One region of the Streptosporangium sp. NPDC050855 genome, then DNA from elsewhere that is predicted to be linked to it. Evidence: riboswitches for the same ligand, from Rfam matches in the RefSeq annotation. Region 1 holds a riboswitch; the other holds the start of a gene.

What was found. Region 1 has a riboswitch for cyclic di-AMP ahead of ACIBCT_RS39225 (coiled-coil domain-containing protein). Riboswitches for the same ligand answer to the same signal wherever they lie in the genome.
Region 2: another riboswitch for cyclic di-AMP. It lies ahead of ACIBCT_RS07170 (C40 family peptidase); the one in region 1 lies ahead of ACIBCT_RS39225 (coiled-coil domain-containing protein).

What each region holds. Positions count from the first base shown of each region.
Region 1 is NZ_JBITFY010000038.1:16,284-20,471, forward strand. It holds gene ACIBCT_RS39215 (RNA ligase RtcB family protein) at 1-436, opposite strand, end outside; gene ACIBCT_RS39220 (hypothetical protein) at 517-1,077, opposite strand; gene ACIBCT_RS39225 (coiled-coil domain-containing protein) at 1,421-2,395, opposite strand; cyclic di-AMP (ydaO/yuaA leader) riboswitch at 2,399-2,535, opposite strand; gene galT (galactose-1-phosphate uridylyltransferase) at 2,607-3,686, opposite strand; gene ACIBCT_RS39235 (DeoR/GlpR family DNA-binding transcription regulator) at 3,683-4,188, opposite strand, start outside.
Region 2 is NZ_JBITFY010000002.1:439,573-443,760, forward strand. It holds gene ACIBCT_RS07160 (branched-chain amino acid aminotransferase) at 1-50, opposite strand, end outside; gene ACIBCT_RS07165 (3-isopropylmalate dehydrogenase) at 224-1,270, opposite strand; cyclic di-AMP (ydaO/yuaA leader) riboswitch at 1,412-1,642, shown strand; gene ACIBCT_RS07170 (C40 family peptidase) at 1,630-2,226, shown strand; gene serA (phosphoglycerate dehydrogenase) at 2,831-4,188, opposite strand, start outside.

The sequences.
Region 1 (4,188 bases):
CGAAGTGGTTGCCCCGGCCGACCGTCCCGAGGCCCTCGGCGTGACCGGCGGGGATGTCGCCCTTCACCACGGCCCAGGCCGGGTCGCCGGCGTCCCGCTCGGGGTCCAGCGCGCGATCGAGGTCGGGGAAGCGGGCGGCGAGCCTCTCGGGTACGGCGCGTCTCAGCCTGATGGGGAACACGGCGATGCCGCAGCCGATGTCGGAGCCCACCAGGAACGGGTACAGCACGGTGGAGGTCATGGCGGCCCCGATGGGGGCGCCCTTGCCGGGGTGCAGGTCCGGCATGGCGGCGATGTGCGTCATGCCGTCGAGCGCGGCCACCTGGTGGCACTGCGCGAGGGCGTCGGACTCGATCCAGCTCGCGGGGGAGGCGAACACACTGACGGTCCGAGACGGCTCGCCGGCCCGGGCAGGTGAGGACCACCCGCTCACCACCGGTCGCCGAACCCGGCCGTACCGCGGTACCGGCTCGGTGAACGCCGCCCGCGCGGCATGCGGACGAGCCGGCCGTGGCGCTACTTCCCCGTGCCGGTCTGCGCGGGAGGCGTGGGCCAGCCCTTGCCGACGACGGTGAACCCGCCCCGCTCGACGGTGGCGAACGTCGCGGGAGCCGTACAGGGCTGCACCGCGCCGGTCGGTACCGACCAGTTCCAGCCGATCCGATCACGACCGCCACCGGACCTGTCCGTCCCGCCGTCGTACACGCTGACCGCGACCCGGGTACCGACCGGGAACGAGGTGGAGGTGGTGATGACGGCGGTCACCGTCGCGACCGGGCCGCCCGCCACGAGGCAGTCCACCTCCGCCTCGAATCCCCCGCCGTTGCCGTCGGGGAGGTAGTGGTCGACCTTGACGATGCCCTCGGCCTCCGTGAAGACGCCGCGTGCGGTGATGGTGAAGGTGATGTCGTCGTCGGCCGCCGGTTCGAAGTGGATCTTCGCGGTGCCGGACACGTGCCACCGGGGGTCCTTGCTCGTCGCGGGCGACGCGGCCGAGGCCGATGTACCGATCGTCGCGACCGTGGCCAGCGAAAGGGCGACGGCGGTGACCCCTGCCCGGATCATTGCGGATCTCATGTCAACGGCTCCTTGAGGTGTGAGGGTGAGGCCTGCTCCGGCGATCCCGGAAAGGGTGCCGTGCCGCCATGCCTCAACCCTGCCGCCGGGCCCCGTCGGTTCCCATGTGCCGTTCGGCGGATCGACCCCCCGCACGCCGGGCCGAGCATCCCGGACGGGACCTGGCCTACGGAGCCGGAATGTGCTATCACGCCGGCCCCGGGGTCACCCTGCGGGCGCTGCGCGCACCCGGCGCCTCCGGGGAGGACCGCACGAAACAGACGGTCGAAGACGCACGGGCGACGGGCGAAGTGCCCTGAGAGAGGCAGTAGACCGAGAAATCGCGGGTCAGACCGTCGCAGCGCTAGTACATCGAGATGTGCGGATGGTCGAAGTGGTTGGCGGTGACGCCGCCGCGGTTGGACATGGCCCTCCAGCCGGAGCCGTGGTTGATGCGCTGGCGCCAGATCACGTACTTCACCCCGAGCCTGGCCTTGTTCTTGATGGCCCAGGCGGAGATCTCGTCACCGAGCCTGAGGTTGGCGGCCGTGGGCATCGTGCCGCCGGTGCTCATCATGAAGTCGCAGGCGCGGCCCAGCGGGTGCTCGCCGCCGTCGTTCGCGGCCCGGTAGCAGCCGACCGAGTACGGCAGGTCGAAGCGCCTCTTGATCGCCTCGCGCATGATCCGGGTCCGGTCGGTGATGTTGTCGGCGCCGGTGGGCAGCTGTGGGGCCCAGCTTCCGTCGGAGCGGCGGCCCGAACCGGTGGGGACCAGCTTGTCGAGCTTGTCCTTGATCTCCTCGATCAGGTCCTCGGCCTCCTCGCGCCGCTCCTGGACCTCCTTGGCCTCCTCGGCGATGTCGTCGGTGAGGCGGGCGGCGGTCTCGGCCGACCTCTTCCTGCGCTCCACGCTCTGGGCGAACCCCTGCAGGTGGGCGCTCTGCTCGGCGGTGAGCTGCTCCATCACCGCCGCGCCGCCGATGTCGTCGGCGAACAGCAGGGCGGGCAGGCCGCCGATGCTGCTCTGGTAGTGGAGCTGGACGATGGAGTCGACCTGCTTCTCGTTCTCGGCGTAGACCTCCTCGGCCCTGCGCAGGTTCTGCTTGGCCACGGCCTCGGCCTTCTCCGCCTTGTTGAGGGACTCGCGCTTGGCCGCGTAGGTCTCGATCAGCGCGTCGATCCTCTTGTTGAGCTTGACCAGGTCGGCGCGGAGCTCGGCCTCGGTCGGTTTGGGGTCGGCGCTTCCCGCGGTGGGAGCGCCGAGGGTGAACGCGGCGATCGAGCCCACGCAGAGGACCAGAGCGGCATGGCGACGGAACGTGGGGGACGAGGCCGCCACGAACTCTCCTCTCCTTCCGCCTACCGGGTTAGCTGACGGGTTCGGGCTGGAGGATGCCCTTCCACCGAAGTGGTTTCACCCCAGGTGCGGTGGTTCCCCGGCTCCCGGGCGAGGCGCCTGGGATTAGGCATATCGGCTGCTACAGCCGATGTGGGAAGGATAGTAGTGGTAAACCCCAGGTCACGCGACCTCAAACGAGACCTATCAGTGATCAGCTCGTGACAATGGAGCGCAGTAGATGTGCTGTCTCCTCGGGCAGCACGTCGTTCACGAAGGCCCCCATGGCCGATTCCGATCCCGCGAGGTACTTCAGCTTGTTCGGCGCGCGGCGGATGCTGAACAGCTCCAGGTGCGCGTACGCCAGGTCCCGGCCGGTGTTGACCGGTGCCTGGTGCCAGGCCGCGATGTAGGGCATCGGCATGTCGAAGAGCCCGTCGAGACGGCGCAGCACGTCGGTGTAGAGCGGCCCGAACGCCGCCCGCTCGGCCGACTCCAGGCCGATCAGGTCGGGGACCCTCCGGTGCGGGTAGAGGTGGACCTCGACCGGCCAGCGCGCGGCGGCCGGGACGAACGCCGTCCAGTGCTCGTTGGAGGCCACCACCCGCACCCCGGCCTCCCGCTCGGAGGCGAGGACGTCGGCGAACAGGTCGCCCCCGGTGCGGTCCCGGTAGCGGCCGGCCGCCGCGAGGTTCAGCCTGGTGCGCGGGGTCACGTACGGGTAGGCGTAGATCTGCCCGTGCGGGTGGGCCAGGGTGATGCCGATCTCCGAACCCCGGTTCTCGAAGCAGAACACCTGCTCCACCCCCGGCAGGGACGACAGCTCGGCCGTACGGTCGATCCAGGCCTCCATGACCAGCTCGACCTGCTCGGGCGACAGGCGGGAGAACGAGGAGTCGTGGTCGGAGGTGAAGCACACCACCTCGCAGCGGCCGATCCCGGGCCGGACCTCGCTCAGCCCGCCCGGCTGCGGGTACTCGCCCGGCTGGGCCGAGAACGAGGGGAAGCGGTTCTCGAAGACCACCACGTCGTAGTCGGGGGAGGGGACCTCGGTGAGGTTGCCGGGACCGGACGGGCAGAGCGGGCACTCACTGGCCGGGGGCAGGAAGGTACGGCCCTGCCGGTGGCCGGCCACCGCGATCCACTCCTCGGTCAGCGGGTCGTAGCGCAGCTCGGAGGCGGCGGGCCGGGGCGGCAGGTCGCGCAGGTCGGCCGCACCCCTGTCCGCGTCGTCGCGCCGGTCGAAATAGAAAAGCTCCCGGCCGTCGGCCAGGTGGGTGGCGGTGCGTTTCATCGGGTGGCGGTCTCGCTCTCCTGCTGCGGTTCTGTGATGATCAGCTCGCCGACCGAGGCGGCGAGCTCCTCGCGTGCCTCGCCGGACAGGCCGGAGTCGGTGATCACGATGTGCGCCTGGGACAGCTCGGCGATCGTGCTGATGCCGACCGTTCCCCACTTGGTGTGGTCGGCGGTCACCACCAGGCGGCGGGCGGAGGCGACCAGTTCCCGGTCGGTCTCCGCCTCCAGCAGGTTGGGCGTGGTGAACCCGGCGCGGACGCTCATCCCGTGCACGCCGAGAAAGAGGGTGTCGACGTGCAGGCCGCGGACCGCCGCGACCGCGACCGGGCCGACCAGCGCGTCGGAGGGGGTACGGACCCCGCCGGTCAGCACGACCGTGCGGTCGGCCCTGGGGGAGCGGTGGAAGACGTCGGCGATCCGGATCGAGTTGGTGATCACGGTCAGCTCGGGCACGTCGACCACGTGGTGGGCGAGCGTCCAGGTCGTGGTGCCCGCGGAGA
Region 2 (4,188 bases), on a different contig from region 1:
GCGTGGTCGGAGAGCTGCACGTCGAAGCTGAGCTTCTGAGCGGTGGTCATGACGCGGATCCTTCTCTTGGTGTCTGGCTTACCCTTGCGTCCATTCTGCGTTGGACCGGGTAACGGGAAACTACTGCATCGATAGCGAAAACCGTCAGCGGGGCGGAAAACCAAAACGCGCCCGGCGGCTCGGTGAGCCGCCAGGCGCGTCTGGGTCGAGGTGGGCGGCTTCCTCAGCCGGCTACTCGGGCGGTGATGTCGTCGCCGATCTCGCGGGTGGTCCGGCCGGTCCGGCCGGTCGGCCGCTCGGCCAGGTCGTCGGCGACGGCCCGCTCGACCCGGACGGCCTCGGAGTCCAGGCCCAGGTGGTCCAGGAGCATGGCGACCGACAGGATCGTGGCGGTCGGGTCGGCCTTGCCCTGGCCCGCGATGTCGGGGGCGCTGCCGTGGACCGGCTCGAACATGCTCGGCGCGGTGCGGTCGGGGTTGACGTTGCCGCTGGCCGCCAGGCCGATGCCACCGGCGATCGCCGCGCCGATGTCGGTGAGGATGTCACCGAAGAGGTTGTCGGTGACGATCACGTCGAAGCGCCGGGGCTGGCTGACGAAGAACATCGAGGCCGCGTCGACGTGGCAGTAGTCGGTCTGGACGTCCGGGTACTCCCGGCCGACCCTCTCGACGGTGCGGGCCCACAGGTCACCGGCGTAGGTGAGCACGTTGGTCTTGTGGACCAGGGTGAGCCTCCTGCGGGGACGCGACAGCGCCTTGTCGAAGGCGTAGCGCACCACGCGCTCGACGCCGAAGGCGGTGTTCAGCGACTCCTGGGTGGCGATCTCCTGCGGGGTGCCGTGACGCATGACGCCCCCGGCTCCGGCGTACGGGCCCTCGGTGCCCTCGCGGACGACGATCATGTCGATGTCCTCCGGCCGGACCCCGCCCAGCGGGGTCTCCACCCCGGGGAAGAGCTTGACCGGCCGCAGGTTCACGTAGTGGTCGAGCCGGAAGCGGAGCTTGAGCAGCAGGTCGCGCTCCAGCACGCCCGGGGGCACGCTGGGGTCGCCGACCGCCCCGAGCAGGATCGCGTCGTAGCCGCGCAGCTCCTCCAGGACGACGTCGGGCAGCGTCTCACCGGTCTCGTGGTAGCGCTTGGCGCCGAGATCGTAGGTGGTGGTCTCCACCTTCGTGCCGACCGCTTCGAGGACCTTCAGCCCTTCGGTGACGACCTCGACCCCGATCCCGTCCCCGGGGATGACCGCCAGGCGGATGTTACGCGAATCCATGGGGTCACCCTACCGGGCCGTCTCGGTGCTTGAACACCGGTCTCACGCCTCGGACGGAATTTCCCTCGGGTACATCTGATCGCTTTGCCCGTCTTTATCCTATGTTGACCGTTTCGCGAGGTTTCGTTATGGTCCTCACCGTTCACGTTGATGCCTAATTCGTACGGATCATCCCTTATCGATGCGTACGGAGCCGGGGAACCACTCTTTCCGGGATCGTCCCGGGCCCCGGGAACCCCGCTCCCGACCGGAGCGCGTTCCCGGCCGCCCGCGACGGGATCCCTCGGGGCGAATCGGCGCGCCCGCGCGCCGTAGGGCGGCCTCCACGCCCGAGCCCGACAGCTCACCCGGCAGGCCCTATGGAAGGAACGACCCTGTACGGCAAGATCTGTTCGCGCGTCGCGTCCGTCCTCGTCGCCGGGACCGCGGTGTTCGCGACCCCGGCCACCGCGCTGGCCGCCTCGCCCTTGCCCGCCCCCGCGCCTCCCGCGCTCGGCATGCCCGCCCTGAAGGGCGCCCTGCGGGCCGCGTCCCTGCGTCCCGCCTGGCAGAAGGCCCTGAGCTGGGCCATGTCCAAGCGCGGCACGCCGTACGCGTGGGGCGGCACCGGCCGCGGCGGCTTCGACTGCTCCGGGCTGATGCTCCGCGCCTATGGGGCCGCCGGGATCGCGCTGCCCCGCATCGCCTCCGAGCAGTACGAGGCGTTCTCCAGGAAGATCGCCTGGAAGGACCTCAGGCCCGGGGACCTGGTCTTCTTCCGGGGTCTCGGGCATGTCGGAATGATCACGAAGCCCGGGTACATGGTGCACGCCCCGCGGAGCGGGGACGTGGTCAAGGAGGAGCGGCTCGCCTCATGGCGGCACGCCTCCTTCGTCGGCGGGGTGCGCCCCGACCCCGAGGGGGTCGAACTGGCCGAGCGGATCGAGCACGCGACCGGATCCGCCGTCGGCGGGTGAGCCCCCGCGGCTCCGCCGCGAGCGTCGCGGAGCCGTCCGCCCCGGCCGGCCCGGCCCGGACCGGCGCACGGCCGTGATCGGGCAGGTGGCCGGCAGGTGGCCGGCAGGTGGCCGGCAGGGTCAGCGGGTGGGCGCGCCACCGTTGTCGCGGCGGTCCAGGGCGGTCTGGATCGCGTCGGCCGCCTCGTCCTCGTTCTCGTCCGGGCGGTTCCAGGAGTACATCTCGTACATGGTGAGTCTCGTTTCGGTCGCGGGTGAGCTGTGAAGGTGGCCGAGACTCCGGTCAGGACTCGGACCGGGCCCGATGCCTCGGTCCGGGTCACGGACCGGTGGGCGGAGGGCTCGGAGCCGGCGATCGCCACGGCACCGTGGCGGGCCGCCGGCCTGCCCTGTCAGGCCCCGCCGCGGCGGGTGCGGAGTGCGAGAACACCCGGCGCATCTCCATCAGGTTACCCGGTGACGAAAGGGTCGTCTCGCCCCGCGTACACACTTCTCACATGTCGAGACGGCGAGCGGGTGCCGGCCCGGTCCCGGACGGTCCGTCCGGGAGCGGGCCGCGGCGCGCCGCGGCCACCCACGAAGGGGACCCGGCGGACCGGGACGGTCAGTCGGTCAGGTCGACCGAACGGCCGCTGTCGGCGCCGATCTCCGCGCCGATCTGGTCGACCACGTCGGCCGGGATGGCGGTGTCGACGGTGAGCGCGATCAGGGCCTTGCCGCCCTTGACGTCCCGGGCCACCTGCATCGAGGCGATGTTGATCGAGTGGTCGCCCAGGATGCGGCCGACCACGCCGACGATGCCGGGACGGTCGGTGTAGGTGAAGAACGACAGGTGGTCGGTCGGCTCGATCTCCATCTGGTAGCCGTTGACCTCGACGATCTTCGTGATCTGCCTCGGCCCGGACAGGGTGCCGGAGACCGAGACCGCGCGGCCGTCGGCGAGCACGCCGCGGACCGTCACCACGTTGCGCCAGTCGGGGCTCTCCGAGCTGGTGATCAGCTCGACCGTGACACCGCGGTCCTTGGCCAGCAGCGGGGCGTTGACGTAGGTGACCGAGTCCTCGACCACGTCGGTGAAGACGCCCTTGAGGGCGGCCAGCTCCAGCACCCGGACGTCGTGGGAGGCGATCTCGCCGCGCACCTCGACGTCGAGCCTGGTGGCGACCTCACCGGCGAGCGCGGTGAACACCCGGCCGAGCTTCTCGGCCAGCGGCAGGCCCGGCTTGACGTCCTCGGCGACGGCGCCGCCCTGGACGTTGACCGCGTCCGGCACGAACTCCCCGGCCAGGGCGAGCTTCACGCTCCGCGCGACCTGGGTGCCGGCCTTCTCCTGGGCCTCGTGGGTCGAGGCGCCCAGGTGCGGGGTGACCACGACCTGGTCCAGCTCGAAGAGCGGGCTGTCGGTGACCGGCTCCTTGGGGAACACGTCGATGCCGGCGCCGGCGACGCGGCCCTCCTTGATCGCGGAGTAGAGGGCGTTCTCGTCGATGATCCCGCCTCGGGCGACGTTGATCAGGCGCACGTTCGGCTTGACCTGGTGCAGCTCCCGCTCTCCGATGAGGCCGATGGTCTCCTTGGACTTGGGCAGGTGCACGGTGATGAAGTCGGCCTCGCGCAGGGCCTCCTCCAGCGAGACCAGGCGGACGCCCATCTGCGCGGCGCGGGCCGGCTGCAGGTAGGGGTCGTAGGCGATCAGCTCGACGCCGAACGGCTGGAGGCGCTGCGCGACCAGCTGGCCGATCTTGCCGAGGCCGAGGATGGCGACGACCTTCTCGTCCAGCTCCACGCCGGTGTACTTCGAGCGCTTCCACTCGCCGCCCTTGAGCGCGGAGTGGGCCTGGGCGACGTTGCGGGCGGAGGCGAGGATCAGGGCCACGGTGTGCTCGGCGGCACTGGTGATGTTGGAGGTGGGCGCGTTGACGACCATGACGCCGGCCTTGGTGGCCGACTCCACGTCGACGT